2 regions of the Pseudazoarcus sp. NS36 genome follow, and region 2 is predicted to be linked to the other one. Evidence: riboswitches for the same ligand, from Rfam matches in the RefSeq annotation. Region 2 holds a riboswitch; the other holds the start of a gene.

Evidence for each region. A riboswitch is a leader RNA that binds a small molecule or an ion and turns the genes downstream of it on or off. The one in region 2 is predicted to bind thiamine pyrophosphate.
Region 1: linked by a shared signal. The riboswitch ahead of thiD (bifunctional hydroxymethylpyrimidine kinase/phosphomethylpyrimidine kinase) and the one ahead of AC6H0R_RS03395 (sodium:solute symporter family transporter) in region 2 are both predicted to bind thiamine pyrophosphate.

What each region holds. Positions count from the first base shown of each region.
Region 1 is NZ_BAAKJA010000007.1:112,099-126,342, forward strand. Features, by position in the region: gene AC6H0R_RS12405 (diguanylate cyclase domain-containing protein) at 1-2,002, shown strand, start outside; gene AC6H0R_RS12410 (DUF1513 domain-containing protein) at 2,007-3,107, opposite strand; gene AC6H0R_RS12415 (imelysin family protein) at 3,107-4,174, opposite strand; gene AC6H0R_RS12420 (di-heme oxidoreductase family protein) at 4,189-5,679, opposite strand; gene AC6H0R_RS12425 (imelysin family protein) at 5,723-6,991, opposite strand; gene AC6H0R_RS12430 (MFS transporter) at 7,156-8,364, shown strand; gene AC6H0R_RS12435 (carbonic anhydrase) at 8,361-9,659, opposite strand; yybP-ykoY riboswitch at 9,753-9,880, shown strand; gene AC6H0R_RS12440 (TMEM165/GDT1 family protein) at 9,970-10,560, shown strand; TPP riboswitch at 10,644-10,745, shown strand; gene thiD (bifunctional hydroxymethylpyrimidine kinase/phosphomethylpyrimidine kinase) at 10,805-11,638, shown strand; gene thiC (phosphomethylpyrimidine synthase ThiC) at 11,778-13,706, shown strand; gene AC6H0R_RS12455 (4a-hydroxytetrahydrobiopterin dehydratase) at 13,771-14,115, shown strand.
Region 2 is NZ_BAAKJA010000002.1:68,437-82,680, reverse strand. Features, by position in the region: gene AC6H0R_RS03450 (HvfC family RiPP maturation protein) at 1-71, opposite strand, end outside; gene AC6H0R_RS03445 (HvfB family MNIO-type RiPP peptide maturase) at 68-925, opposite strand; gene AC6H0R_RS03440 (hypothetical protein) at 992-1,279, opposite strand; gene AC6H0R_RS03435 (ExbD/TolR family protein) at 1,525-1,941, opposite strand; gene AC6H0R_RS03430 (MotA/TolQ/ExbB proton channel family protein) at 1,941-2,786, opposite strand; gene AC6H0R_RS03425 (energy transducer TonB) at 2,842-3,582, opposite strand; gene AC6H0R_RS03420 (TonB-dependent siderophore receptor) at 4,045-6,540, opposite strand; gene AC6H0R_RS03415 (FecR domain-containing protein) at 6,658-7,623, opposite strand; gene AC6H0R_RS03410 (sigma-70 family RNA polymerase sigma factor) at 7,613-8,119, opposite strand; gene AC6H0R_RS03405 (LLM class flavin-dependent oxidoreductase) at 8,294-9,583, opposite strand; gene AC6H0R_RS03400 (3-oxoacyl-ACP reductase) at 9,594-10,373, opposite strand; TPP riboswitch at 10,413-10,509, opposite strand; TPP riboswitch at 10,584-10,686, shown strand; gene AC6H0R_RS03395 (sodium:solute symporter family transporter) at 10,731-12,182, shown strand; gene AC6H0R_RS03390 (TonB-dependent siderophore receptor) at 12,285-14,244, opposite strand, start outside.

The sequences.
Region 1 (14,244 bases), on a different contig from region 2:
CGGCAACCTGCACCTGGGCACCCGCATGGCGGCCATTGTCGACAGCCAGCCCGATCTGGGCGAAGCCGAATTCACCGATTTCGCACAAGACCTGCTGTCTTCCGGACAGCACGCGGTGCGTTACCTCGCCTATGCGCCGGATCACGTCGTGCGTTTCATCTATCCCGCTTCGGGCAATCAGCTGAACATCGGACGCGTCCTGTCGCGCGACTCCCTCTTCGCGTCCGAGGTCGCGGCACTGATCCGGGAGCGACGCACCCGCATCGCCGGCCCATACGAGCCAGTGCCCGGCACCCGCGAACTGATCGTGCAGATTCCACTGCTCACCCACTCCGGCAACGGCAAGAGCACACCGGAGGTCACCGGTCAGGTCGACGCCTCGCTCGATCTGGAGCAGATCTACCGTCGCGCCGAGATCTACCGCTTTGCCGAAATCGTCGACCTGGCCATCCGTATCGACGGCGCCAGCATCCTGTTCGGCCGCGAAGGCGTGTTCAAACAGGAGCCGATCCTCACCGCAATCGAGCTACCTGGCCTGACCCTGGAACTGGCTGCCGTACCGCACGAGGGCTGGCGCGCAGTGGCGCCGGTTCCGGCCTTCGCGGCGCCGCTGGCCATGTTGATGCTGCTTGCGGTGTTTGCCACCAGCTGGCGTGCGACGGCACAGACCGGGCGCCTGCGCATCTCTGAGGCGCGCATGCGCTCGACCGGCAAGCGCCTGTCCACGCTGCTGGAAACAATGCCCAACCTGGTTTCAATCGTCGAACGCGACGGGCATTGCAGCGGCCTGTTCGGAGGGCGTAGCGCAGAGCATTTCCATGTCGACGAGCTGCGCATCGTCGGACGCCGCATCGACGAGATGCTGCCGCCGGGCAAGGCGCGCAAGCTGCTCGCAGCGCGTGACCGCGCCTTGCAGGAAAATTCGCTGCAGACCCTGGAGTTCGACATCACACCCGAAGACGCCCGCAGCTTCGCTGCGGCAGACTGGCCGCAACAAACCCAGTGGTTTCGCGCCACCATTGCACCGCTGCAGGAAGAACACGTCGAGCCGGGCGCAACACTCTGGATTTACGACAACATCACCGAAGCGCGCGTTGCCGAACTGGCCCTGAGGAACTCGCACGACCGGTATCGGCAGCTCAGTTCAGCCGTCCAGCAAGTGGTCTTCGAGACGGATCTGGACGGCCGCATCGGCTTCATCAACCCGGCCTGGGAAAAACTCTCCGGCGGACACGCCGAGGAAGCCATCGGCCATCCATGGATCAGCCTGATCCACCCGGAAGACCGTGACGCCCTGCATGCCGCGTTCATCGACCTGATGACCGGACGGGCCGACCACGTCCAGCGCGACGCGCGGTTGGCCGGGACGGGCAGCGCCCCCCTGTGGGTCAGCGTCTACCTGATGCCGCTCGCCGAGGAGCAGGGCGGACGGGCGCGCGGCGCCATCGGCACACTGTTCGACATCAACGAACGCAAGCTCAACGAAAGCGCGATCCGCCATCAAGCCCTGCATGACGCGCTGACCGGCGTCCCGAACCGGCTGCTGCTGATCGAACGCCTGGAACAGGCCCTGGGCCGACTTCGCCGTCAGGGCTCTCAACTGGCCGTGCTGTATGTAGATCTGGACGATTTCAAACTGGTCAACGACCAGCACGGCCACCTTGCCGGCGACCAGCTTCTGCGCCTGTCGGCCCAACGCCTGCGCGAGCAGGTGCGTGACACCGACACCGTCGCACGCATCGGTGGCGATGAATTCGTCGTGCTGCTCGACGCCATCACCAACCCGGCCGACGTCGACACCATCTCCGCAAAACTCGTCGCCGCCATCAGTCAGCCCTTCGACTTGACCCCGCCCGGCGGCCCGGTCAGCTGCCACATCGGCGCCAGCATCGGCATCGCACTCGCGCCGCGCGACGGCACCACCGTCGACGCCCTGCTGCACCATTCGGACAACCGTCTGTACCGCGCCAAGGCCAGCCGCAAGCGCGCGGGCAGTACTTGAAGCGCTACCCCGCCAGATCGAGCAGGTGGTTGTCCCAGCGTGCGGTAATGATCTGCGCGTCCAGCGACATGCGGCTTGCGTTGTCCGCATCGACGCGGCGCATGCCGCCCAGCCCGCTGCCGACCACGAAACGCCCCACGCCATCCGCTCCCAGCGCGCAGCCGTCGGGCACCTCGAACAAGGCCACGGGTTTGTCCGCGTCCAGGTCATGCAGCAGCGCTACGCCGCCACGCGGGCTGGTCAGCGCCAGGATGGTGCCGCTGGCATCGAAATCCACGCTGCCGACGTAGTTCTTCAGCCGCGACTGCAGATCGAGCTCCAGCGGGCGCAGCGCCTGGCCGGGACGCAGCACGGCCACCAGCGGCACGTCATCGACACGCGCGCCCTCGTACTGCATGCCGACCGCGATGGTGCCGTCGGCGCGCGCCGCCATGTGGCGCAGGCCGAGCCGGCGCAACTCGTGCGGCAGACGATGCAGCGCGTCGATGCGGCCGTCGCGCGCGTCGATCAGCGCCAGCGAGGAATTCATGGAATCCGGGTTGAGCACCACGCCCGGCGCGTCGACATGCGTCAGCAAGCCGCCGTTGGCCACCGCCAGCGTGTCGCCGAGCGCCAGCAACTGGTGCGGGTCGTGCCCGCCGCTGGGGAATTCGCCGACGCGTTGATACGCGCGCGCCGGGTCGTACACACCGATCAGGCCGTTGCCGATTTCCGGCGGCTCGTCCGCAACCAGGGTTTCGGTGGCGAACAACAGCCCGCGCGCGAACACCGCGTGGCCGTTGAAATAGCGCTGCGGCGCGGCGGGCACCTGGTGGCGCAGCGTGCCGCTGGCCGCATCGAGTACCAGCAGGTAGTCGCCGGGCCGGCGTGAGACCACGATGATCTCGCCCCGCGCGGCGGAGAACGCCGCGCCATGGGCACGCGCCGGCAGCGCCCGCTCGAAACGCAGGCTGCCGTCCGCGTCGAAACGCACGGCGTGCGCCTGCCCGGCGGCATCCACATGCGCGCCGAGCCAGCCGTGTGAGGCCTGCCTTGCGAAGCCTGGCAACGCGACCCCGGCCGCCAGCGCTGCGAGCGAGGCCGACAGGAAGTCGCGTCGGCGCATCAGTCGCCGTCCAGCGAATTGAAGCCCAGCGCGATGCCCAGCGCCGGCGCCAGCCGCTGCGCGAACAGCGCCTTGAGCGCGCCCGCTTCACGCGCGAGCTTCTGTACCTTGGCGCGCTCGGCGGGATCAAGCACGGCCTGTGCGAGCGGCAGCGTGATGGACTCAGCCGTGCCACGCGTCTGACGGAAGGCGCGGCGCAGCAGCTTGTCGAGCGCCGCATCACCGGCCACATCACGCACGATGCGCGAGAAACCGCCGGTGTCAGCGCCCCCCAGATACAGGGCCTCGGCGGCAGCCAGATTGGCGCGGATGTTGGCCACGGAGCGGCCACTGCGCGCGGACTCGACGAGTTGCGGCTTGGCCGTGTCGACCGAGCTGCCCAGCGCGCGGGCCAGCTTGTGATCCGCAATCAGTTCGAGCGCTGCGTGCGCGGCCTTGAAGAAGTCCTGCGTGACTTCCTGATCACTCTGGTAATGCGAGGTGCCGGCCGCGGCCTGGGCGACCACTTCACGATATGGCCGCTCGCCGCCGCGCCAGCCCTGCAGCGTGTCAGCAGCCATGCTCGCCACACCGCCGGAGATGGTCGTCAGCAGTGCGCAGGCCGGCGTACCGGGCGCGGGCGGCTCGCCGTACAGCAGCGCTTCGATGGCCGGAAAACCTTGCGCCGGCACGGTGAGTTCGTCAAAGGCCGGCGTCGGTGCGCCCTTCGCCAACAGCCCTTCGATCTCGCGTCCGACGTTGTTGCGCGGGTCTGGCCAGAACTGCATGCGCATGCCACGCATGAACAGCTCGACCGGACCGAAGCGCAGGTGCTGCACGCCCTGCCAGGCGTCGAAAGCCTCGCCCCAGGCGGCGCGCGCCTCGGCCAGCGTGCCTTCGCCAGCGCACAGGCGGTCCACCTGAGCATCCAACAGGGCGGTGCGGTCGGCCAGCCGCGTGTAAGCCGGCAGCACCACGGTGTCGACCAGCTCGAGATTGAGCCGACGGTACTCCGCGGGTTCGGGCGTGGCGGCTACAGCGCTCAGCGGCAGCAATGCAGCCAGCGCCATCACGACAGTGCGCATCATCGGAACAGTCCTCATCACAGTGAATTCAGGAAGGCCAGCAGCGCCTCGCGCTGTTCGCGCTGCAGCGCAACGACGCGGTCGCGCGATGCCTGCGCCTCGCCGCCGTGCCACAGGATGGCTTCGAGCAGGTTGCGCGCGCGCCCGTCATGCAGGAAGAAGGTGTGGCCGCTGACCGCCTCGGTCAGGCCGATGCCCCACAGCGGCGCGGTGCGCCATTCGCGGCCGTCGGCGTCGCCTTCGGGGCGGTGGTCGGCCAGCCCCTCACCCATGTCGTGCAGCAACAGGTCGGAATACGGCCAGATCAGCTGGAAGGACTGCTCGGGCTCGGCCGAATCACGCCGCGTGACGAACTTGGGCACATGGCAGCTCGCGCAGCCGGACTCGTAGAACACCTGTTTGCCGGCCAGCACCTGCGGCGCATCCACGTCGCGCCGCGCCGGCACGGCGAGGTTGCGCGAGTAGAACACCACGAGGTCGAGCATCTGGCGTGTGGCCTCGACGCCTTCCTCGGCATGGCGGCCATGCGGCGCCTCGCGGCACGCGGCCTGCGCCGGCGTGCAGTCGCCCCACGGCGCATTCACCAGATGCGAAGAGATGCCGATGTCGCCGGCAAAGGCATGCGCGCTCTGGTCAGCCACGCCGGGCTTGCCGGCCTTCCAGCCGAAGCGGCCGAGTTCCACACGTTGAGTCTCGTCGCTCCAGACGCGGTTGGGGCGGCCCGAAATACCGTCGCCGTCCGCGTCCTCGGGGTCGGCGTGGGCCAGGATGGCGGCCTCGGGAATGGCTTCGAGCAGGCCCATGCCGAGCATGGTCGGCGCCACCCGCGGCGACAGCATGGCCTGCGGATGCAGCGGGCCGTAGTTGAGGTCTTCCACGCGGTAGCTCGGCCGGCGCAGCTGCACCACCTCGCCATCCGCCAGCGTGACGGCCTCTTCCGTGTACTCGATCTTCATGCGGCCTTCAGCCGCCACGCCCTGCACCGAGAAGTTCTGCAGCTGCGTACCGTAGGTCGGCTCGGCGATGACGCTCTTGATGCGCGCCGCCAGCGCCGCGCGATCCGCATCGGTCTGCGGCGGGATGGACAGGCGCAGGAACATCGACACCGCTTCCTCGTTCCCCACCGGCGGCGCACCACGGCCGTCCTTGAGATGACAGGACTGACAGGAACGGGCGTTGAACAGCGGGCCGAGGCCATTGGACGACTCGGTGGAGCTGGGTGCCGACACCCACAGCTTGCGAAAGATGCCGTCGCCCACGCGGAAGTCGAGCTGACGCTCGAAGCTCATGTTGGCCGAGGGGTGCGAGAAGCTGCTGCTGTTGACGAACTTGGTGACGGTGCCGGCGCCCGCGGGGTTGGACTCGAAGGGCTCGGCGCGTTCGAACTGCGTGGCCGGCGCGGTGACGCGCGCAATGCGCGCCGCCTCGTCGGCGGGCACGCCGGCCGGGGCGGCGGTCAGCGTACAGGCCGCGGCAATGGTGGCCGCGGCGACAAGACTGCGTTTCATGGGACTCCTGCCACTGCGGGGCCGCGCAGGCCCCGCAAGAGAATTACTGGAACACCGCTTCAGGGTTGTCGAGGCTGTCGGAACCTTCAATCTCGATCGGCTGCAGCGCCAGCGCGGTGACCACGCGTTCGATGCTGCGCGTCTGCACCGTCAGCGCATCGATGGCGGCCTGGATCAGCGCGTTGCCCGCCGTGTTGCCGGCAGCGATGAGCTGGTCGTAGGCCTCGCCAGTCTGTGCACGCGCGCGGATCGCGTCGAGCGCGGCCAGGCTGGCGTCGAGCCGGCTGCGCATTTCGGCGTCCAGCGCGGCATCGGCCGCCGCGGTCAGTGCAGACAGGCTCGGCCCCTGCAGGCGCGTGCCGTCGCGGCGCTGGTACTCGCCCAGATACACCGCGCGCATGCCGACCACGTCGTAGTAGTGCGAGTTGTGGGTGTTGTCGGAGAAGCAGTCGTGCTCCTCTTCTGGATCGCCGAGGATCAGGCCGAGCTTCATGCGCTCGCCAGCCAGTTCGCCATAGGACAGGCTGCCCAGCCCGGTCAGCGCCATCGACAGACCACGCGCCGGATCGGCCGTGACCGCCTGACGGGCTTCGCCGTCCGCCGCCCATTGGGCGACGATCCACTCCAGATCGTCAATCAGCAGTTCGGTCGCCACTTCCAGATAGCGTGCACGACGCTCGCAGTTGCCGCCGGTGCACTGCGCACCCTGCGCGTAGTCGGTCCACGGGCGCTGACCGGCGCCCGGGCCATTGCCGTTGAGGTCCTGGCCCCACAGCAGGAATTCGATGGCGTGGTAGCCGGTGGCGACATTGGCCTCGACCCCGCCGATCTCGTGCAGGCGCTCGGTGAGCAGTTCCTTGGTGATCTCGCTCGTATCGACCACGTCGGCGCCGAAGCGGATCTCGGTGTTGCCGATGATGTTGGCGACGTACAGCGGGTTCTCGTCCGAAGCCGTGCCATAGGACGCATCCACGTAGTCGATCAGCCCCTCGTCGAGCGGCCAGGCGTTGACCTTGCCCTCCCAGTCATCGACCACCGGGTTGCCGAAGCGATAGACCTCGGTCTGCTGATACGGCACGCGGGCCGCCAGCCAGGCGCTGCGCGCGGCCCGCAAGCTATCCGGCGACGGCGTTTCGACCAGCGCCCGCACAGCCCCCTGCAAGTCACGCGCGGCGGTGAGCGAATCGGCGTACATGGCTTGGGCAAGATCGGCGTAATGCGTGACGACGGCGTCACGCTCGGCCGCCAGCACCGGGGCGGCGACGGAAAACACAACGGCGGCCAGCAGGCCTTTTGCGGAACGGACGAACATGGTCTGGAACTCTCCTAGACGGCGACGCAACGCTGCGTCGACAGGAACGGCAGGAGGTCGCGAGCGTATCACAGTATTGCGACTCATTCTTATTTGAGTTACGCATTGGAGTGCGTCGCACACAGTCCGGCGCGCTAAGATGCGGCACACCCGAGGACCGCCGCATGACCGCCTCCCTCCCATCCCCAGCCGCGCCACCGCTGTGGCGACACGTCGTGATGCTCGGCATCACGCAGGTCATCGCCTGGGGCACCCTCACCTACGGCATTGCCGTGCTGGCCCCGGCCATCTCGGCCGAACTGGGCATGAGCACCAGCATGGTGTTTGGCGCCTTCTCTCTCGGATTGGGCTTCTCGGGGCTGGCCGCGCCGGCAGTCGGCCGCGCCATCGACCGCGTCGGTGGCGGCAAGGTGATGGCCGGTGGCTCGCTGCTGGCGGCGCTCTCCATGGCCATGGTCGCGCTGTCGGACGGGCCGGTGCTGTTCTTCCTCGGCTGGATCATTGCCGGACTGGCGATGGCGGCCAATCTGTACGACGCCGCCTTTGCCACCCTGAGCCAGTTCGCCGGCACTCGCTACCGCCAGGCGCTGACCGTGCTGACGCTGATGGGCGGGCTGGCCAGCACCGTGTTCTGGCCTCTGGCCTGGTGGATCGACGAGTCCGCCGGCTGGCGAGCCGCCTTCTGGGTGTTTGCCGTCTTGCATCTGCTGCCATGCCTGCCGCTGCATCTGTTGCTGCCCAGGCCCCACCGCGAGGAGAAGGCCACCGTCGCGCTTCAGGTCTCGCCCGAAGCCGGCGCCGCTCAGCGCAAGCAACTGCTGTGGCTGGCCAGCGCCTTCACGCTGGCGGCCTTTGTGGTGTCCGGCATGGCCGCACATGTGGTCGGTGCGCTGCGTGCCAGCGGGCTGGAAGCGGCCACGGCCATCGCCGCGGCCTCGCTGATCGGCCCCATGCAGGTGGTCGGACGGATTCTGGAATTCACCTTTGCGCGCAATCTGCCGGCCGTGCGCGTGGGACTGGCCTCACTGCTGACGATGGGGCTCGCCATGCTGCTGCTGACCCTGGCTGGCGCGGCGCCGCTGCTGGCCTTTGCCTGTGCGTGCATCTACGGGCTGGCCAACGGCGTGCTGAGCATCGTGCGCGGCACGGTGCCGGCCGAGCTGTTCGGGCGTGAGGCCTACGGGAGCCTGATGGGCAGACTGGCCCAGCCGGCCTTCTTCGCCAAAGCCGTCGCACCGCTGGCGGTGGCCCTGCTGATCGGCGCCAATGAAGCCTACGGCCGAATGGCGGTGCTGTTCGTGGTGCTGATGGTTGGGGCGGTTGTGGCTTACCTCGTCGCGACGCGGCGCACGCAAGCAGGTACGCGCCTCTAGCGTGACTCCAGCACCCGGCGGTCGAAGCCATCCTGCAGCGGCCGCGCACTCGGCGGATGCAACCGGGCAATGATGCCGAGCTGCTCCCAGGAGACGTCCATGGGCTGCTTCATGACTACGCGCAGCACACCCTCAGTGCACGGCGGCGAAGTCAGCGAACCCACGTACAGGAAGTGCGCCGGATCGGCCGGCAGCAAGGGGCGCAGATCGACGCCGAATTCCGGCGCGTACTGCCCGCCGCGCTCCAGCGGCAGACTGGACAGCCAGGTATTGAGTACCGGATTGGGTGTGGTGCCGACACGGAACTGCACCGACACCACCGCCAGACGACCATCCGCGGCGCGATGGTGCAGATCGACCGACAGGTCGTGAATGACGCCATCCACCCGCGCTTCGCCGGGGCGATGCAGCTCGATGTAGATGAGCTCGAAACGTTCGCCGCGAATGCGCGCACTCAGGCCCTCGCCGGTCTGGATGCGCAACAAGCGGCCGGTGTCGACAACGCGGAAGAAGGTCGGCCGATAGTCGAACTCCACCGGCTCCAGATCCACCACCAGCCCTGACTGCAGATCAATCGGCGACTGGCGTCGACCGTTCGCGCAGGCCGACCAGTCGGGCAGCAGCTTGCCCCACATCGGCGGACCATTGGTTTCGTCGTAGCTCCAGTCGGGCAATGGATGTCTGGAGGCCGGCGCCGGCTTGACGGGTGGCGCCGGCGGGCGCGCAGGCGCTTGTTCCGTGCGCGGCAGAGTGGCCGGATCTGTCGCCCCGGAGGGCGTCGAGGTCTGTGACGGACGCGCCGGCTGCGCGGGAGAAGCGGCAACCGTCGTGGCCGGCAAACTCTCCAGCGCTGCCGCCAGACGCTCGGCCTCGTCGGCCAGCGAAGTCAGATCGCCGGTGCTCGGCGGCCGGCAGATCTCGCGCCACAACCGGTCGTCGACCCCACCGCGGGTGACCGTGCGCATGGCCTGGTCACGCACCTCGTCTTCCCGCACCACCACGCTGCGATCGTCCACATAGCGACGGCGGATGGTGACGAAGCCGCGATTGAGGCAGTCGTAGCGGTTGAGCGCCATCACCGCGGTGTAGCCCGCGCGCTCAGCCTCATCAGGCCCAAGCAACAGGCGGGCCCAGGCGACCTTGGTGCCGGCATCCGACAGGATGACGCTGTCCCGATCAATCTGGATCTCGCGACTGCCGTCACGCGACACGGTCACCCAGCCGTCAACGGCAAACACCGTAAGCGGCAGGGCAAGCGCGAACGCCGCGAGCGTGTGGCCAAGGCAGGGATGCATGTCGATCCGTCGTGAAGGGGTGGCGGGCTTCCACTAGCTACAACGGCGCGCAAGGCAGTTTTCTTTAGCCTCAACAACGAATCGGTTAGAATCCGCCGCGTCATCGGGGAGTAGCCGCTTCCGCTCCGGCGGAAGGAACGCGTCAACATGCTTGTCCATCGGACATGGCGCGTTCAGCCCGAGGCGTCGCACGCGCACGTTCCCACCGTGCCCCGACCCTCCAGCCTGGCAAGACCGCTGGCCGCACGCACTCCGCTGTTCGGGCCGGGAGCGCGTCGGTCATCGGTTCATCCACGGCCCGGAGGACCTCATGAATTTCACCACTTTCTCCCTCGACGCCTTTCTGGTGTCCACCGGTATCGTTGCCCTCGCCGAGATCGGCGACAAGACGCAATTGCTGGCCTTCATGCTGGCCGCCCGTTACCGCCGCGCTTGGCCCATCGTGCTGGGCATCTTCGTCGCGACCGTTGCCAACCATGCGTTCGCGGGTGCCGTCGGCGCCTGGCTCACGCAATTGCTGGGACCCGACGTGCTGCGCTGGGTGCTGGGCGTGGGCTTTCTTGCCATGGCGGTGTGGACGCTGATCCCGGACAAACTCGACGCCGACGAGGTCCAGCTGAAAAGCGGCATGGGGGTGTTCGCGACCACGACCATCGCCTTCTTCCTCGCCGAAATGGGGGACAAGACGCAGGTCGCCACGGTGGCGCTGGCCGCGCAATACGACGCCCTGGTGGCCGTGGTGCTTGGCACCACTCTGGGCATGATGATCGCCAACGTGCCGGCCGTGCTGATCGGCGACCGGCTGGCGCACCGCATGCCGGTGCGGCTGGTGCATGGCGTCGCAGCGGTGATCTTTGCGGTACTCGGCATCGTCGCGCTGAGCGGCGCGTGGCAGGGCTGACGCCTCTTCCGGGGCATGGCGTTTTGTTTTACAGGATCTTGAGTTGAGTGCTTGTCCGCAGCAGGGTGCTGCGCTAGGATTCGCACCTTCGTTGGGGGTGCCCGCAATCGCTTGAGCGGGCTGAGAAAATACCCTTGGAACCTGATCCGGTTAGCACCGGCGTAGGAAAACGCGCAATGAACGCCTGCTCTACTCCGCTCCGCGGCACGCCCGCCCCGCCCCCTCGTTCCACAGGGGGCCTGCAATGACCCACAGCATCCCGAACGTAGTCAGCATCGCTGGCGTGGACCCGTCCGGCGGCGCCGGCGTCCTGGCCGACCTCAAGGCCTTCTCGGCGCTAGGCGCCTACGGCTGCGGCGTGATTGCGGCACTGACCGCGCAGAACACGCGGGCCGTCACCGGCGTACATACGCCGCCCGTCGACTTCCTCAAGCTGCAGATCGACACCCTGTTTGCCGACGTGGACATCCACGCGGTCAAGCTCGGCATGCTCGGCACCGCCGACATCGTGCGCACCGTGGCCGACCGGCTGGCGCATTTCAAGCCGCGATTCGTGGTGTGTGACCCGGTGATGGTGGCCAAGAGCGGAGACCATCTGCTGGCCCGCGAGGCGGTGGCCATGCTGCGCGAAGCGCTGCTGCCGCAGAGCTTCATGATCACCCCCAACCTGCCCGAAGCCGGCGTGCTGCTCGAATGCAGCGAGCCGGATTCGGTCAAGGCCATGTATCGCGCAGCCGAACGCCTGCGCGAGATGCTGCCCACCTCCAGCGAGCGCTGGGTGCTGCTCAAGGGCGGCCACCTTCCGGGCGGCGAGTTGATGGACCTGCTGTTCGACGGCGACCGCATGATCGAACTGCCGGCCCAGCGCATCGAAACCAAGAACACCCACGGCACGGGTTGCACCCTGTCGTCCGCGATTGCGGCCCTGCTGCCTCAATCCGCCAACACCATCGCCCCCGTCGAAACCGCGGTACGCGGCGCACGCGACTACCTGCTGCGGGCCATTGCCGCATCCGGTCAGCTCGCGGTCGGCAGCGGCCACGGCCCGGTACACCACTTCCACGCACTGTGGCGCTGACGCGCCGCTGATTGCTGGTTGGCGGCCACCCCCGGCCGCCCCGTCCGGGTGTACTGGTGCACAAGCACGTGCGCACGCACGCATTCCGCCCGGCTCCTCGTCGCCACTCACATGGCATACAACCCTGCAGGAGACGTTCATGAACGCCAATGAGAAATTCATTGCGGCCAAGGCCCACGTGGATGAAGCCGCCATTGCCCCGCTGCCGAATTCGCACAAGATCTACGTCGAGGGCTCGCGCCCGGACATCCGCGTGCCGATGCGCGAGATCACGCAGAGCGACACCTCGGAATCCATGGGTTTCGAGCGCAATCCGCCGGTCTTCGTGTATGACTGTTCGGGGCCCTATACCGACCCCGCTGCCCGGATCGACGTCCGGACCGGCCTGCCGGCGCTGCGTCAGGCCTGGATCGACGAGCGCGGCGACACCGAGCAGCTGTCCGATCTGTCGTCCGAGTTCGGCCGCATGCGTGCCGCCGACAAGTCGCTCGACGAGCTGCGCTTCCCCGGCCTGCACCGCCAGCCACGTCGCGCCAAGACCGGCAAGAACCTCAGTGGCAACGTTACGCAGATGCACTACGCCCGCAAGGGCATCATCACGCCGGAGATGGAGTTCATCGCCATCCGCGAGAACCTCAACCGCGAGAAATACATCGAGTCGCTGCGCGAGTCCGGCCCCAAGGGCGAGAAGATGGCCGCCATGATGCTGCGCCAGCACCCGGGCCAGAGCTACGGCGCCAGCCTGCCGCAGACCATCACGCCTGAATTCGTGCGTGACGAGGTCGCACGCGGCCGCGCCATCATCCCGGCCAACATCAACCACCCCGAGTCCGAACCGATGATCATCGGCCGCAACTTCCTCGTGAAGATCAACGGCAACATCGGCAACTCGGCCGTGAGCTCGTCGATCTCCGAAGAGGTCGACAAGATGACCTGGGGCATCCGCTGGGGCTCGGACACCATCATGGATCTGTCCACCGGCAAGAACATCCACGAGACGCGTGAATGGATCATCCGCAACAGCCCGGTGCCGATCGGCACGGTGCCGATCTATCAGGCGCTGGAAAAGGTGGATGGCAAGGCCGAGGAGCTGACCTGGGAAATCTTCAAGGACACGCTGATCGAGCAGGCCGAGCAGGGCGTGGACTACTTCACCATCCACGCCGGCGTGCTGCTGCGCTACGTGCCGATGACCGCCAACCGCATGACCGGCATCGTCTCACGCGGCGGCTCGATCATGGCCAAGTGGTGCCTCGCCCACCACAAGGAAAACTTCCTCTACACGCACTTCGAGGAAATCTGCGAAATCATGAAGGCCTACGACGTGAGCTTCTCGCTCGGCGACGGCCTGCGCCCCGGCTCCATCTACGACGCCAATGACGAAGCGCAACTGGGCGAACTGAAAACGCTGGGCGAACTGACCCAGGTGGCGTGGAAGCACGACTGCCAGGTGATGATCGAAGGCCCGGGCCACGTGCCGATGCAGCTCATCAAGGAGAACATGGACCTGCAGCTCGACTGGTGCAAGGAAGCGCCGTTCTACACGCTCGGCCCGCTGACCACCGACATCGCGCCGGGCTACGACCACATCACCTCGGGCATCGGCGCCGCGCAGATCGGCTGGTACGGCACGGCCATGCTTTGTTATGTGACGCCCAAGGAGCACCTCGGCCTGCCCAACAAGGACGACGTCAAGGAAGGCATCATCACCTACAAGCTCGCCGCCCACGCTGCCGACCTCGCCAAGGGCCACCCGGGCGCGCAGATCCGCGACAACGCGTTGTCCAAGGCGCGCTTCGAATTCCGCTGGGAAGACCAGTTCAACCTCGGCCTCGACCCGGACCGCGCACGCAGCTTCCACGACGAGACCCTGCCCAAGGACTCGGCCAAGGTCGCGCACTTCTGCTCCATGTGCGGCCCGCACTTCTGCTCCATGAAGATCACCCAGGACGTGCGCGAATACGCCGCCCAACAGGGTGTGGACGAACAGGCTGCACTGAACAAAGGCATGGAAGAGAAGTCCATCGAATTCGTGAAGACCGGCGCCAAGGTCTATCACAACATCTGATGCGGCTTTTCCGCTGAACTGCACGGGCCGCCATGCGCGGCCCGTTTTCATTGGAGGACACCCCGTGAGTGCCCCGCTGAACCAGAAAACCTGCACCCCCTGCCAGGGCGGCATCCCACCGCTCGGGCCCACACGTGCAAAGGAACTGCTCGCCGAAACCCCCGGCTGGAGCCTGCTCGACGAAGCCCGCCGGCTGGAAAAGCGCTACACCTTCAGCAATTTCCGCGAAGCGCTGGACTTCGTTGTGCGTCTTGGCGAACTCTCGGAGGAGCAGGGTCACCACCCCGACATTTCCTTCGGTTGGGGCTGGGCGACGGTGTCGTGGCAGACCAAGAAGATCAAGGGCTTGCACGAGAACGATTTCATCATGGCGGCGCGCACGGAGCCGCTGGCGACAGGCCGTTCTTAGCCAGGATCACCTATAAACCACACCCGAACGCAGACAACGCAATCCGTACTTGTCCCTACTACGGATTCCGATAGACTCGGATGCCGCCCTGCCGGAACTTCTTCGATGCACACACAGCAACACGTTGCG
Region 2 (14,244 bases):
ACGTGATGCGGGTCGCGCAGGTGGCGCGCGAAATCGCGCTGGAAATCGCGGAACGAAGCCGGCGCGTTCATGGCGCCACGCTCTGCAGGGCGGGCGCGTGCTGCGCCTGGATGGCGACGATGCGCTCGACCTCGGCGGCCAGTTCGGCCAGCGGCGGGAAGTCGAAGTCGCGTTCCAGACAGGTGGGCACCGTGCGCCCCAGCCGCGCGCAGGCGGCATCGAGCAGCGCCCACACCGGGTCGATCACGTCGGTGCCGTGCGTGTCGATGAGCAGGCCGTCGTCTTCCGCGTGGTGGCCGGCGACGTGCATGTAGGCCACGCGCTCCAGTGGCAGGGTGTCGAGGTAGGCGACGGGGTCGAAGCCGAAATTGCGGCTGTTCACGAAGACGTTGTTCACGTCCAGATGCAGCAGGCAGTCGGCCTCGCGCGCGACGGCGGCGACGAATTCCGGCTCGCTCATCTCGGCGCCCGGCGGGGCGAGGTAGGCCGAGGTGTTCTCGATGCCGATGCGCATGCCGAGGATGTCCTGCGCGCGGCGGATGCGTTCGGCCACCCAGCGCACGGCTTCCTCCGTGAACGGGATCGGCAGCAGGTCATACAGGTGATGCGCGTCGGCGCACCACGACAGATGTTCGGTGTACAGCGTGATGCCGTGCTCGCGCATGAAGGCGCGCACGCGGCGCAGCAGGGCTTCGTCGAGCGGGCCGGGGCCGCCGAGCGACAGCGACAGGCCGTGACAGACAAAGGGAAAACGTTCGGTGAATTCGCGCAGCTCAAGTGCGCTGCGGCCGCCGACACCGGCCCAGTTCTCTGGCGCGATCTCGAAGAAGCCGACGGCGGACGGCACGCCCTGTTCGCGCAGCGGGGCGATCAACTCGCGGCGAAAGCCGAGGCCGGCGCCGGATGGAGTGCGTTCGACAGGCATCGCGAATCTCCGTCAAACGGCGACGAGGCCGCAGCCCCGTCGCCGGTACTCAGACAGCGGGCGGAATTACTTCTTGCCGCCGCAGGAGGCTTCGCCTTTCTTGTCATCCTTGGCGCCGCACTTGGCTTCTTCCTTCTTGTCGTCCTTGGCACCGCACTTGGCTTCTTCTTTCTTGTCGCCCTTGGCGCCGCACTTGGCCTCTTCGCCTTTCGCGTGGTTGGCCGCAACCTGATAGCCGGACGACAGCGAGGAAGCCGAGAACGGGTTCTCGGCTGTCGCGGCCACCGCGCCCATCGAGGCGAGGGCGAAAGTGGAGCCGAGGGCGAGCGAGACGAGTTTCTGTTTGCTGGACATGCTGATCTCCTTCTGTGGGTTGGATGAACATCGGCAACGATGCCTTCGCGGAGGAGGAGCGAGGGCTACGTTTGCGTGACGTCCGTGGCTTCGTCGGGCGGCTGCGCGATTCCTTACAGCGGTTCGCGATTTTTTCTGCGAGGCCGCATGCCGCGAAACCAGTGGTGAGAGACGCGCAATGCGGAACGGTTCCGCCCGGCTGCCCGCAGCGCTGAAGATTATGTCGCTGTGAGCAGCCGCTGAACCTACTGCTGAGGGTCGGTTACAAACCCGAGCTTCTGCATGCCGGCGCGCTGAGCTGCGGCCATGACCTTGATGACGCGCTCGTATTCCACGCTGCGGTCGCCGCGCACGTGGATCTCGGGTTGAGGATCCTCCAGCGCGACCTGGGTCAGACGCGCCTCGAGCATGTCCTGGTCGATCAGGTCCTCGTTCCAGTGCAGTCCGCCGTCGGCCGTGATGGCGATGGTGACTGTGCGTGGCTCGACCACGTTGGGCTCGTTGGCCGCGCGCGGCAGGTCAAGCTTCACCGAGTGCGTCATCACCGGCACGGTGATGATGAAGATGATGAGCAGCACCAGCATGATGTCGACCAGCGGGATCATGTTGATCTCGCTCATCTCGGTCTCGCCGGTGTCCTCCAGTCCGCTGCCGAAAGCCATCAGGAAGCCTCCCGCTTGGCATGCGCCACGCGCAGCTTGTTGGCGCGTACCGGGGCGCCGGTGACCATCAGCGCATGCAGGTGGTGGGCGAAACGGTTGAGCTGGCCCATCACGCCCTTGTTGGTGCGCACCAGCGCGTTGTAGCCGATCACCGCCGGGATCGCCACGGCCAGGCCGAAGGCGGTCATGATCAGCGCCTCACCGACCGGGCCGGCCACCTTGTCGATGCCGGCATTGCCCGACACACCGATGCCGACCAGCGCGTGATAGATGCCCCATACAGTGCCGAACAGGCCCACGAACGGCGCGACCGAGCCGACCGAGGCCAGCACCGACAGACCGCTGTGCATGCGCTCTGCGCTCTCATCGATGGTGGTGCGCAGGCAGGCCGTGAGCCACTCGGCGAGGCTCAGCTGGCCGTGCAGTTCTTCGCGGCGTGCGGCGTGGTGATCGCAGGCGTGGCCACCCTCTTCGACCAGACGGCGGAAAGGGTTGGTGCTGGCGTCGCCGCCCATCAGGTTGAGGCCTTCTTCTACGCTCTGCGCGTGCCAGAACGTCTGCGCGCGTTGGGCGGCGCGCTTGAGGCGCATGGCGCGCAGCGTGCGCGTGATGATCACGTACCACGACGCGATGGACATCACGAACAGCATGATGGCCACGGCCTTGATGACCAGATCGCCCTGCGCCCACAGCGCTTCGATGCCGTAGGGGTTGGCCATCAGCGTGTCGGCCGCGTCGGGGCCGGGCACCGGCAGCGTGGTGCTTGTCTCGGGAATGCCCGCCTTGGCCGCGGCGCCATCGGGTGGCATCGTGCCGGGGGCGGAGGATGCGGTTTCTTCGTTCATGGTGGTTTTCCTTGTTTGCTTGGGGCCCCTGCGAGCGCCCCGTGTGAATCGGTAATCAGTTGGTCAGCGAGAAAACGATCGGCTGCACATACCAGAAGGCAATCGGCTTGCCGCCACGCGTGGCCGGCACGTAGCGCCAGCGCTCCACGGCGTTCATCGCCGCGTCATCGAGGCGGCGGTGGCCGCTCGACTCGCGCAGCTTCACCTCGCTTACCGAGCCGTCCGGCTGGATATGCACGTCGAGCAGCACGCGACCTTCCTCACGCATGCGGCGCGACAGCGACGGATACGGCGGCGCCGGGTTGTTGAGGTGTGAGGCCTCGATGCGCGGTGGCGTGAACGGCGTCTCCGAAGGCGGCCCCGCAGGCCCCGGCGGGGGCGGCCGATGAGGCTTGGCCGGCGGCGCCTCCTTCTGCGGTGGTGTTTCCGGTGCCGGAGGCGGTGGCGGCGGTGGCGGCTCGACTTCCTCTACCGGAATCTCGATGGCCTTCTCCGACGGCGGCAAAGGCGGCGGCGGGGGCAGCGGTTTCGGCTTCGGCTTGGGTACCGGCTTGGGCTCGGGAGGCTTGGGCTTCGGCGGTTCCGGTTTCGGCTCGGGCTTGGGCGGCGGAGGTGGCGGCGGGGGAGGCTTGGGCACCGGCGGCACGACGGCCTCCGATGGCACCAGCACGCCCTGCATCGTCGGCTGTACGACTTCCGACGGACTCTGCTGGAGCGTGTACGTAGCCCACACCACGACGCCGATGTGCAGTGCCGTCACCGCGACCAGCGTTGAGCCGCGTTCGAAGCTGCTCATCGCAGCGCTCCGGGCTTGTACAGGGCGGGTGGGCGCGGAAGGCGCTGAAAGAAAGAACGGCTGTGTTGCATGGGTGATTCGGGATTCCTGTCGAAAATCATGGCGCCCGAGGGCGCCACGGAACAGCGGGCCGGCGGGTGTCGCAACAAGGCGAAGGCCCGCATCGAACCAGAGAAGAGAATGATTTGCAACTGCATTTGCGTTTGGGGCGGAGGTGCCCGGCCCTCACATCACGCTTTCATGCGGCGTTTCCGGTGGCTGAAGCTGGCGTCACGCCATTGATACCGGCGGGATACGCATTGCAATTGAGTGCTCTCATCAGACATGTCGTATGAGCGGCCCGAAAAGCGCGTCCGGATACAAATTGTTTCATGTCGTACCGGGCCTCCGATGCAGCGAAGCCCGTCGTCAGCCTGACCGGGCCGACGACGGGCTTCACCTGTTGTCTGACACAGCGCAGGCTTACCAGCGATAGCTCAGGGTGCCGCTGATCTTGCGGCCTTCGCCCCAGTAGCAGCTGGTGGTCGTCGACAGGCAGGTGCTGACGTAGCGCTTGTCGAAGAGGTTGTTGATGTTCAGCGCGAATTCCAGCCCATCCAGATCGGCGTTCTGCTGACCGAAGTCGTAGCGCAGCGCGAGGTCGGTGAGCGTGTAGTCGGGGACGTCGGTGGTGTTGGCGTTGTTGCCCCAGGTCTGCCCCATGTAGCGCACGCCGCCGCCGACGCTGACGCCGGTCAGCTGCCCTCCGAAGCGGTAATTGGCCCACAGCGAAGCCTGATGCCGCGGCACGAAGGACAGGCGGTTGCCCTGGTTGCTGGTGCCGCTGCCGGTCGGATTGTCCTTGGTGATCTCGCTGTCGGTGTGGGCGTAGGAGGCGATCAGCGTGAGCTGTTCGGAGAGTTCGAACTTGCCCTCGACCTCGAAGCCGCGCATGCGCACTTCACCGGACTGCACGCGGAAGCTGGTGTTCACCGGGTCGGGCGTGAGCACGTTCTGCTGCGTGAGCTGGTACACCGACAGCGTCAGCAGCGAGCGCGAATCCGCGGGCTGGTACTTCACGCCGGCCTCGATCTGCTGGCCGGTGGTGGGGTCGAAGGCGTTGCCGTCGCGGTCGGTGCCGCCGGCCGGCTGGAACGAGGTCGAGTAGCTCACATACGGATTGACGCCGTTCTCGAAGGCATAGGCGGCGCCCAGCCGGCCGGTGAACTCGCGGTCCTTCTGCTTGACGCGGGTGGTGGTGCCCGGCGTCACCATGTGCGTCACGGTGTCCGTGTTGGCGCGGTCGTAGCGGCCGCTGGCGGTGATCGTGAGCTTGTCGATCTCGATCTGGTCCTGCGCGTACAGACCGACCTGCGAGAGCTTCTGGTCGATCAGCATGCCGGGGCCGGGGCGGCTGACCGGCGTGCCGTAGACCGGGTCGTAGGCGTTGAAGGGCGTGCCGAGGATGCTCAGCTGCGATTCCTCGAAGGCACTCTTTTCACGCGAGTAGTCCACCCCCAGCAGCAGCGTGTGCTTTGCGCGGCCGGTGTCGAAGCGGGCGATGGCCTGGTTGTCGATGGTGAACAGCTTCGAGGTTTCCGGGAACGCCCACGCGTAGCGCAGCAGCGCCGACGGGTCGCAACTGGCGGCGCTGGGGCAGTAGGCCTGCACGCGCTGGGTGTCGGTATCGACTTCCATGTAGCGCATGTTCTGGCGCAGGGTCCAGCGTTCGGACAGCGCATGTTCCAGCTCGTAGCCGACCGACCATTGCTCGTTCTTGAAGTGGTCGTAGCCCGGTTCGCCGACGAAGGTGTCGCGCGGCAGACGCGGATAGGTGTCGGTGTCGAGCGTGCCGTTGAGCGGCAGGGCCGGCGCGCCGCCGCCTCCCGGCGAGTCGATCTTCTGGTACTCGGCCAGCAGGGTCAGCGTGGTGTCGTCGGTCGGGCGCAGGCTCAGCGACGGGGCGAAATAGCGTTTGCGTTCTTCCACGTGGTCGAACGAGGTCTTGCCGTCGCGCACCACGCCCACCAGGCGGTAGCTCACGTCGTCGCTGTCGCCCACCGGGCCGCCGAGGTCGAGCCCGATCTGCTTGCGGTCGTGGCTGCCGAGCTGGAGCTGGATCTCGCGGACGGGCTCGTCGGTGGGGCGCTTGCGCACCATGTTCACCAGCCCGCCCGGTGCCGCCTGGCCGTACAGCACCGAGGCCGGGCCCTTGAGCACTTCGACGCGTTCCAGTCCGAAGGTCTCGACGCGTGGCTGCGCATAGCCGCGCGCGCCGAAGGGCAGGCGCAGGCCGTCGAGGTAGCGCGCCGGGGTGAAGCCGCGCACCGTCAGCCAGTCGTGGCGCACATCGTTGTCACCGTATTGGCCGACCACGCCGGGGGTATAGCCCAGCGCCGAGGTGATCGACTGCACGCCCTGGTCGGCCATCTGCTCGGCAGAAATTACGGAAATGCTCTGCGGGATCTTGGTCAGCGCCGCATCGGTCTTGCTGCCGGTGGCACTGCGCAGCGCCACATAACCAGGCACCGGGCCACGTGCCGTCTCGCGCTCCACGGTGTCGGTGACCGTGACCGGCGCGAGCTGCACATCGCCACCGGTCTTGCGCAGCAGATAGCCGTTGCCGCGCGCCACCGCCTCCAGGCCGGTGCCTGCCAGCAGCGTCTGCAGGGCGGCGTGCGTGGTGTAGCGGCCCTGCAGGCCAGGGCTTTGCAGGCCGGCCGTCAGTTCGCTGGAAAACGACAGCAGCAGGCCGCTCTCGGCGCCGAAGCGGTTCAGCGTGTCGGTCAGGCTGCCGGCCGGAATGGCGTATTCGCGGCTTGCCGTTTGCTGCGCGTGCACGGCGGAGACTGGCAATACGCCGGCCGTGACGGTCAGGCTGAGCAGCGCGCCGCGCAGCGCGCGGGTCAGCACGCGCTGGCGCAGGCCGGCGCGGATCGGGTGACGGGATGCGCGTGCCGCGCGCATGGCGTGCTTCATGGGGTTCCCCTTTCGTGAGATGGCTGGAAAACGATGCTTTCCTTATCCATGCCCCGCGAAAACGGAATCGGGATCATTCGCTACGCAAAAAATGCAGGTCGTCGCAAAGGCAGCAGCTCAGGCGGGGGAGAGTCGCGTTTCCGTGCCGCCCCACCAGCGACGGCGGCGCTCCAGCCTGAGCTGCAGGGCGGCGGCCAACAGATCGAGCACCGCGTCCGGGTCGGCCAGCGGATAGGTGCCGCTGACTTTCAGCTTGGCGAGTGAGACATCGCAGCGCACCGCCTGGCCGGTGAGGCGCGACAGTTCGGCCGCGAACGTGGCCAGCGGCATGTCTTCGGCGACGAGGATGCCGCGCGTCCACGCCGTGTCGGCCTCGCGGGCCGCAACGGGCGTCTCGGCGGCGAACTCGCTGAAGCGGGTCTGCTGGCCGGCTTGCAGCGTCAGCCCCGCGGCCGTGCCGCTGCGCGGTTCGATCATTACCGCGCCTTCGTACACCGCGACGTGGGTGTGCGTGCCTTCTGCGCGCACCGAATAGCGCGTGCCGAGTGCACGGGCGCGGCCCTGCGGCGCGTCTACAAAGAACGGCCGGCCGGCAGCGTCCGCCGCAGTGGTGATCAGGATTTCGCCTCGATGCAGCACCAGCCGGCGTGCGCCCGCCTCGAAGTGCACGTCGAGCGCGGTCTCGGCGTTGAGCTCGATACGGCTGCCGTCGGCCAGCGTGAGCTCACGCCGCTCGCCGGGGCCGGTGCGCAGGTCGGCGACCAGCAGCGGCAACTGCCCCGACTCGCGCGCGAGCCAGACACTGCCACCCGCAGCAATCAGCACCGCCAGCGCCTTGAGCGCACGCCGCCGCGACTTGCCCGGCGCCAGCGCGGCGCGGCTCAGTGCAGGCGGGACCTGACGCATGCGAGCGCCAAAGGCCTCCATCGCCATCCACGCCTGCCGGTGCTCGGGCGAGGCGTCGAGCCAGCGCTGCCAGCGAGCGCGCAGTTCGGGGTTGTCGCCATCGGCCTGCAGGTCGAGCAGCCACATGGCAGCCTGATGGCGGACCTCGCTCGGCTTGGTGGACGGATCAGGCGGCATCGTCGAAACAGCAGGCGACCAGCGCCCTGGCCACGTAGCGTTTGATGGTGGGCACAGACACCCCGAGCTGCGCCGCGATTTCGGCCTGCGGCAGGCCGTCGAGCTGTGATAGCAGAAAGGCGCGCCGGATCAGCGGTCCCAGCGCGTCCAGACGGCGGTCGATCTCGACCAGGGTTTCAATCAGTTCGGCCCGCATTTCGGGCGATGGCGCCGCGGCCTCGGGCAGGCGCGCCAGCGTATCGAGCCAGGCCTGTTCGATTTTCAGCCGCCGGAAATGATTGGCCACCAGCCCTTTGGCGATCGTGGTCAGAAACGCGCGCGGCTCGCGCAGCGTGACCGGTTCGTCGCGGTCGAGCAGGCGCAGAAAGGTGTCATGTGCAAGGTCGGCGGCCCGGTGCGAGCAGCCAAGCTTCTTGCGCAGCCAGCCCTGCAGCCAACCGTGATGCTCGGTGTAGAGGGTGACAACGGGATCGGTGGGGCGGGCAGCGGTGCTCACGAGTTTCTCCGGGAGGCGGGAGCGCTGGCTGGCCCGAGTCGGGTTGGCTGGCTATTTCGGATTGAGAATTGTTCTCATGTTAGCGCAGTCATGCGGAGGCTTGAAGAGGTGTGGACAAAAAGGAACGGCACCGCGAGGGTGCCGTTCGATTGCCGGAGGTCTGTGGCTCGGCGCTCAGGCGCGCGGTGGCCGGGGTAGGCCGAAGTGGCCGCGCAAGGTGGTGTGCTCGTAGTCCTTGCGGAACAGGCCGCGCTTTTGCAGCACCGGGATGACGTGGTCGACAAAGTCTTCCACGCTGCCGGGCTCGGCCGGGGGCATCAGGTTGAAGCCGTCGGCGCCGCCGTTGCGGTACCAGTGCTCCATCTTGTCGGCGATCTGCTCGGGCGTGCCGACCATGGTGCAGTGGCCGCCACCGGCCGCGAGCCGGCCGAGCAGCTGGCGCACGGTGGGTTGCTCGGTTTCGATGATGCGCAGCACCGTGGCGTAACGCCCCTTCGGGCCCTTGAAGGCTTCGAGCGGCGGCAGCGGCGGTACGGGGGCATCGAGCTCCCAGCTCATGCAGTCCTGGTCGATGAAGGTCTGTAACTGCCGCAGCGAGCTTTCGGTCGGCAGCAGTTCGTCGAGTTCGCGCTGCTTGGCCTTGGCCTCGGCTTCGGTGGAGCCGACGTAGGTGACCAGCCCGGGCAGGATCGGCACCGGCGCATCGCGCCCGGCCGCCTTCACGCTTTCACGAATCGAGTTGTAGTAGGCCTGCGCCGAGGGCAGGTCGTAGGCCACGGCGTAGATGGCCTCGGCGTACTTGCCGGCCAGCGCGCGGCCTTCGTCCGATGCGCCGGCCTGGATCAGCACCGGGTTGCCCTGCGGCGGGCGCGGCACGGTCAGCGGGCCGTCGACCAGGAAGTGCTGGCCGTGGTGATTGATATTGCGCACGCGCTCGGGGTCGGCATACAGGCCGTGGCGGTCGTTGAGCACGGCGCCGTCGTCCCAACTGTCCCACAGCGCCAGCACGGCCTCGATGAATTCGTCGGCGCGGGCATAGCGCTCGGCGTGGCCGGGCATGGATTCGTAGCCATGGTTGCGCGCCTCGGCGTCGAACATCGAGGTGACCACGTTCCAGCCCACTCGCCCGCCCGAGATGTGATCGAGCGAGCCGATCAGGCGTGCGGCGTGAAACGGCGTGTAGAAGGTGCTCGAAACCGTGCAGATCAGGCCGACGCGGCTGGTGGCGCGGGCCATGGCGGTGAGCATGGTGACCGGTTCGAGGAACCAGCGCGGGCCGTCAGTGAGATTGACGGCGGCGTGGCCGTCGGCCAGGAACACGGCGTCGAGCTTGCCGCGTTCGGCCAGTTGCGCCATTTCCTCGTAGAAGCGGATATCACCGAGGCGCTCGACCGGCGATGCCGGGTGGCGCCAGGCCGCGTTGTGGTGGCCGCAGCCGAACAGGAAGAGGTTGATGTGCATCATGGTCGTGGCCTCAGTTCTTCACCAGCCCGCCGTCGACCACCAGGTTCTGCCCGGTGATGGCGCGCGACCACGGCGACGCGAAGAACAGCACGGCGTCGGCGAATTCCTCGGGCGTGGTGACGCGGCGCAGCGGCGTGCTCGCGGCGATCAGGTCGAACACGGCTTCGGGCGTGGCGGCGGACGCGTCGGTCGTGCGCAGCAGGCCGCCCGAAACCATGTTCACGGTGATGCCGTCCGGCCCCAGATCCTGCGACAGCGTGCGCGTGAGCGACAGCAGTGCGGCCTTGGCGGCGGTGTAGTCGTGATAGGGCACGACCGGGTTCTGGAACAGGTTGGTGCCGATGTTGATGATGTGGCCAAAGCCGGCCTGTTTCATGCCCGGCAGCGCAGCCTGCGTGGTGTTCAGCGCGCCACGCACGACGCCTTCCAACTGCTGCGCGATGCTCTCCCAGCGCAGCACGTCGGCGTGCTCACGGGCGTCGCCGTTGAAGCTGAAGGCGGGCAGGGCGTTGTTCACCACAGTGGTCACCGGCTGGCCGAAATGCGTCTGGGCGCGCTCGAACATGGCCTGCACCGCCGCGGCATCGCTCACGTCGGCCTGGATGGCGAGTGCCTGACCCGGTGCGGCGGTGCTGACCAGATCGTTGGCCGCGCTGGCGCTGTTCAGGTAGTTCACGATGACTTTCGCGCCGTGCGCGAGGAAGGCACGCGCGATATGCGCGCCGAGGCCGCGACCGGCGCCGGTGACGAGAACGAGTTGTTGCGCGAGGGGCGCAGAATGGCTGGACATGCTTTTCCCTTGTGATGAAGCTGGCAAGGGGGATGCACGAGCGGTGCGTGAGGACATCCCTTCGCCAGTACAAGCTGGATCAGGTTCGACGGGTGTGATCTCAGTCCGCAGATGCAGGACACCCCGTGTCGGGCGCAAACCTTATCACGGAAGAGCACTTCGGCGGCCTGCGCGGATGTCTTGCACCCGCTCGCAGGCGTATAATCCGCCGCTTGATCCTGGGGGAGCCGCATGCGGCTGAGAGATGGCGCCAGCCATGACCCCGATACTTGATCCGGGTAATACCGGCGTAAGGAAGGATGCACCGCCCTCACCGAGCGCGGGCTCCGTCCTTAGCCGTTTCAGGAGTCCCGCAGCATGCTCAGCGCACCGGCCGCCATCACGTGGCTCACCTTCTTCGCCGCCGCCTTTGCCATTGCCGGCATGGCCTACGCCCGCCGCTACCGCGGCAACCTTGAGGAATACATCGTCGCCCGCAACAGTCAGGGGTCGGTCGCGACCATCATGACCTTGCTGGCTTCGTCGCTCGGTGCGTGGATTCTGTTCTCGCCGGCGCAGGCGGCCACCTGGGGCGGTCTGGCCGCGGTGATCGGTTATGCGCTGGGCTCGATGTCGCCGCGCATCGCGATGATTCCGCTGGGCAAGCGCATGCGCGAGCTGATGCCCAACGGCCATTCGCTCACCGAATTCCTGATCGCGCGCTACGGCCGGCCGATGTACTGGCTGACGCTGCTGATCATGATTTTCTACATGTTCATCGCGCTCACCGCCGAGCTGACCGCCATCGGCAAGCTGGTGCAGTTGCTGGCGCCGGTGCCGCTGTGGGTGAGTGCGGCCATCGTGATGGTGGCGACGCTGATCTACACCACCTACGGCGGGCTGCGCGCGTCGATCTTCACCGACAAGATGCAGGTCATCATCATCATTCCGCTGGTCGCCGCGCTGATCGGGCTCGGCTGGCAGGTCACCGGCGGCATCGGCCCGGTGACCGAGCGCCTGCAGGAAACCGCGCCGCGCCTGCTCGACCTGGGTGACATGGCCGGCATCAAGGCCGGCCTGACCTTCTTCTTCGCCATCCTGCTCACCGGCATCTTCCACCAGGGCAACTGGCAGCGCATCTACTCGGCCAAGGACATCCCCTCGATGCGTCGCGGCTTCCTGCTGGGCGGCGTGCTGGTGGTGCCGTTCATCTTCATCATGGGGCTGTTCGGCCTGGCCTTCGTGGCGCTCACGCCGGGCGGGGATGACTCCGTTGCGCTGTTCACGGTGATCCTGTCGGAAATGCCGATGTGGCTCGCGATTGCGCTGATTCCGCTGGGCATCGCACTGGTCATGTCGAGCGTGGATACCGGTATCAGCGCCATCTCCAGCATCGTCGCGGTGGATGTGGGTCGAGCGATGCCCGCGGCCAGCCCGGCCAGCCTGCTGCGTCTGGCGCGCTGGCTGGTGGTGGTCATGGCGATTCCTGCGCTGATTGTGGCGGCACAGGGTTTCAGCGTGCTGTATCTCTTCCTGCTGGCCGACCTGCTGTGCGCGGCTGCAGCCTTCCCGGTGTTCTTCGGTCTGTTCAGCCGCGCTCACGACGGCTTCTCGGCCATGGTGGGCACGCTCGCCGGTCTGGTGGCCGGTCTGGTGATGTTCCCGCTGCCAGGTCAGCCGATGACGCACCTGCTGGAGTCCTTCCTGCTGGCGGCCGTGGTGCCGGTGGTGGTGATCTATGCGCTGCGCGTCGTGCGCCGTGGCAAGGCGCCGTTCGAGCTGGAATCGCTGTCGCTGTCTACGCGCAAGCTCAGCGAGGAACACATCTGATCTGCAGGCGGGGCAGGGCGCCGTAATACCGTCTGCTCCCTGACGTGACAAAAAAACGGGCCCCGGCATGCGCCGGGGCCCGTTCTTCATGGCGGAGCGGGATCAGAACTCGAAATGTGCGCTCAGGCGCATGGTGCGCGGCGCGCCCGGAATCAGGTAGCCGCCCAGCGTGTTCGAGGTGTCACCCCAGTAGAACTTGTCGAACAGGTTGTTGATGCCGAAGCGGAAGGTGGTGGGCGTGCCGCCGACTTCCGTGAGGTAGCTCGCGCCGATGTTGACCACGTGATAGCCGCTGACTTTGGTCAGGATGGTGCCGGCGGGGGCGAACAGCTTGCTGCTGGCGTACTGCCAGCTGCCGTTCAGGCGCAGGGCCGGCATGGACGGCACGGTGTATTCGCCATACACGATGCTCTTGTAGCGCGACACGTTGCCCACGCGTCGGCTCGATTCGGTGGCGTCGCCCTGCACGTCGGCCAGCGTCAGCGTCAGGCTGGCGCCGACCAGCAGGTTGCGCGTGACGCGTCCGTTGGCCGACAGCTCGAGGCCGCGGCGGCGGTCGGTGCCCGAGGCCTGGAAGGCCTGCCCTACACCCGGCAGATATTCGTACGGGCGCTGGAGTTGGAAAACGGCAGCGGCCACGCTCAGGTCGGGCGCGAGATCGGCTTTCACGCCCAGTTCGAGCTGGCGCGATTTCGACGGGTCGAGCACCTGACCGCTGTTGGTCGAGCCCACCGGCGCCGTGCCACCGGGTTCCAGACCCCGCGAGACCGAACCATAGAACGACAACGTCTTGTTCGGGCTGTACACCAGCGCCACGCTGGGCAGCACGAAGTTGTCGCTGGTGCGGCGCAGCAGCGTGCCGGCCGCATTGAACTGGTCGCGATCCAACGTCACATAGCGCAGGCCGGCATGCAGCTTGAACTGCTCGTTCAGGTGCAGCACGTCCTGCACGAACACGGCGCGCTCGGCATCCTTGCGGCGCAGGCTCACCGGGTTGTTGGCCAGCGGGCTGGGCGAGACGTCGACCGGGTCGTAGATGTTGCTGGTGCCGCGCGGGTCGAAGACGTAGTCGGCAAAGCTGTCGCGGCGGTTCATGGTGGCCGCGCCGAAGGTCAGCTCGTGGCGCACTGAGCCGGTGGCGAGCTTGCCCTTGAGCAGGGCCTGGGTGCTCAGCACCGTGCGTTTGTCGTTGTCGCGGCGCAGGTCGACCACCGTGTAGTCGCCGTTGGACTGGAAGTTCGACGGCAGCGCCACCGCGTCGTCACGGCGCAGCGTGTGGCGGTTGATCGACAGTTCGGTGCGCCAGTCATCGTTGAGGTCGTAGCTGAACTTCAGCCCGTAGTTGGTGGTGTCGTCCACCACCGGGCTGCTCCACGGCTGGTTGTTGAGCATGTCGCGGGCGCTCACGTTCTTCGGCACCGTGGTGCCGCCCAGCAGCTGAAAGCCGGGCACCGAGAGCTGCGACTTGTGCATGCGGTCGAGGTCGAACTGCAGCAGTGCGCGCTCGCTCAGGCGCCAGTCAAAGGCACCCGAAACGAACTGCCGCTCACCGTTCGAGCCGCGCACATACGAGCGCACCTTGGAGGCCGCCGCATTGAGGCGGTAGCCAAAGCGGCCGTCTTCGGTGCGCCCGCCCAGATCCACGGCGCCGTACAGCGTGCCGCGCTCGCTGGTTTCCAGCGTGACGGTACGCAGCGGCACGTCGGTCGGGCGCTTGGTGACGTAATTCAGCACGCCGCCGGACGAGGCGATGCCGGCCTGCAGACCGGCCAGCCCCTTGAGGATCTCGATCTGTTCCTTGTTCTCCAGTGCGACCGGCGAGGTGCCGAGGATCACCAGCCCGTCCTTGCGGTAGCTGGAGCCGTAATCGAGCTCGAAACCACGGATGGCCAGGCGATCCGACAGGCCGACGGCGTTGTACGAGTTCTGCACGCTGGCGTCGTACTTGCCGGCTTCGGTGGCGCTGCGGATGCCGCGCTCCTGCATCTGCTGCTGCGTGATGACCGTGATCGACGCCGGCGTTTCGCGCAGCGGCGCTTCGGAGAAGCCGCCCACGCTGGCC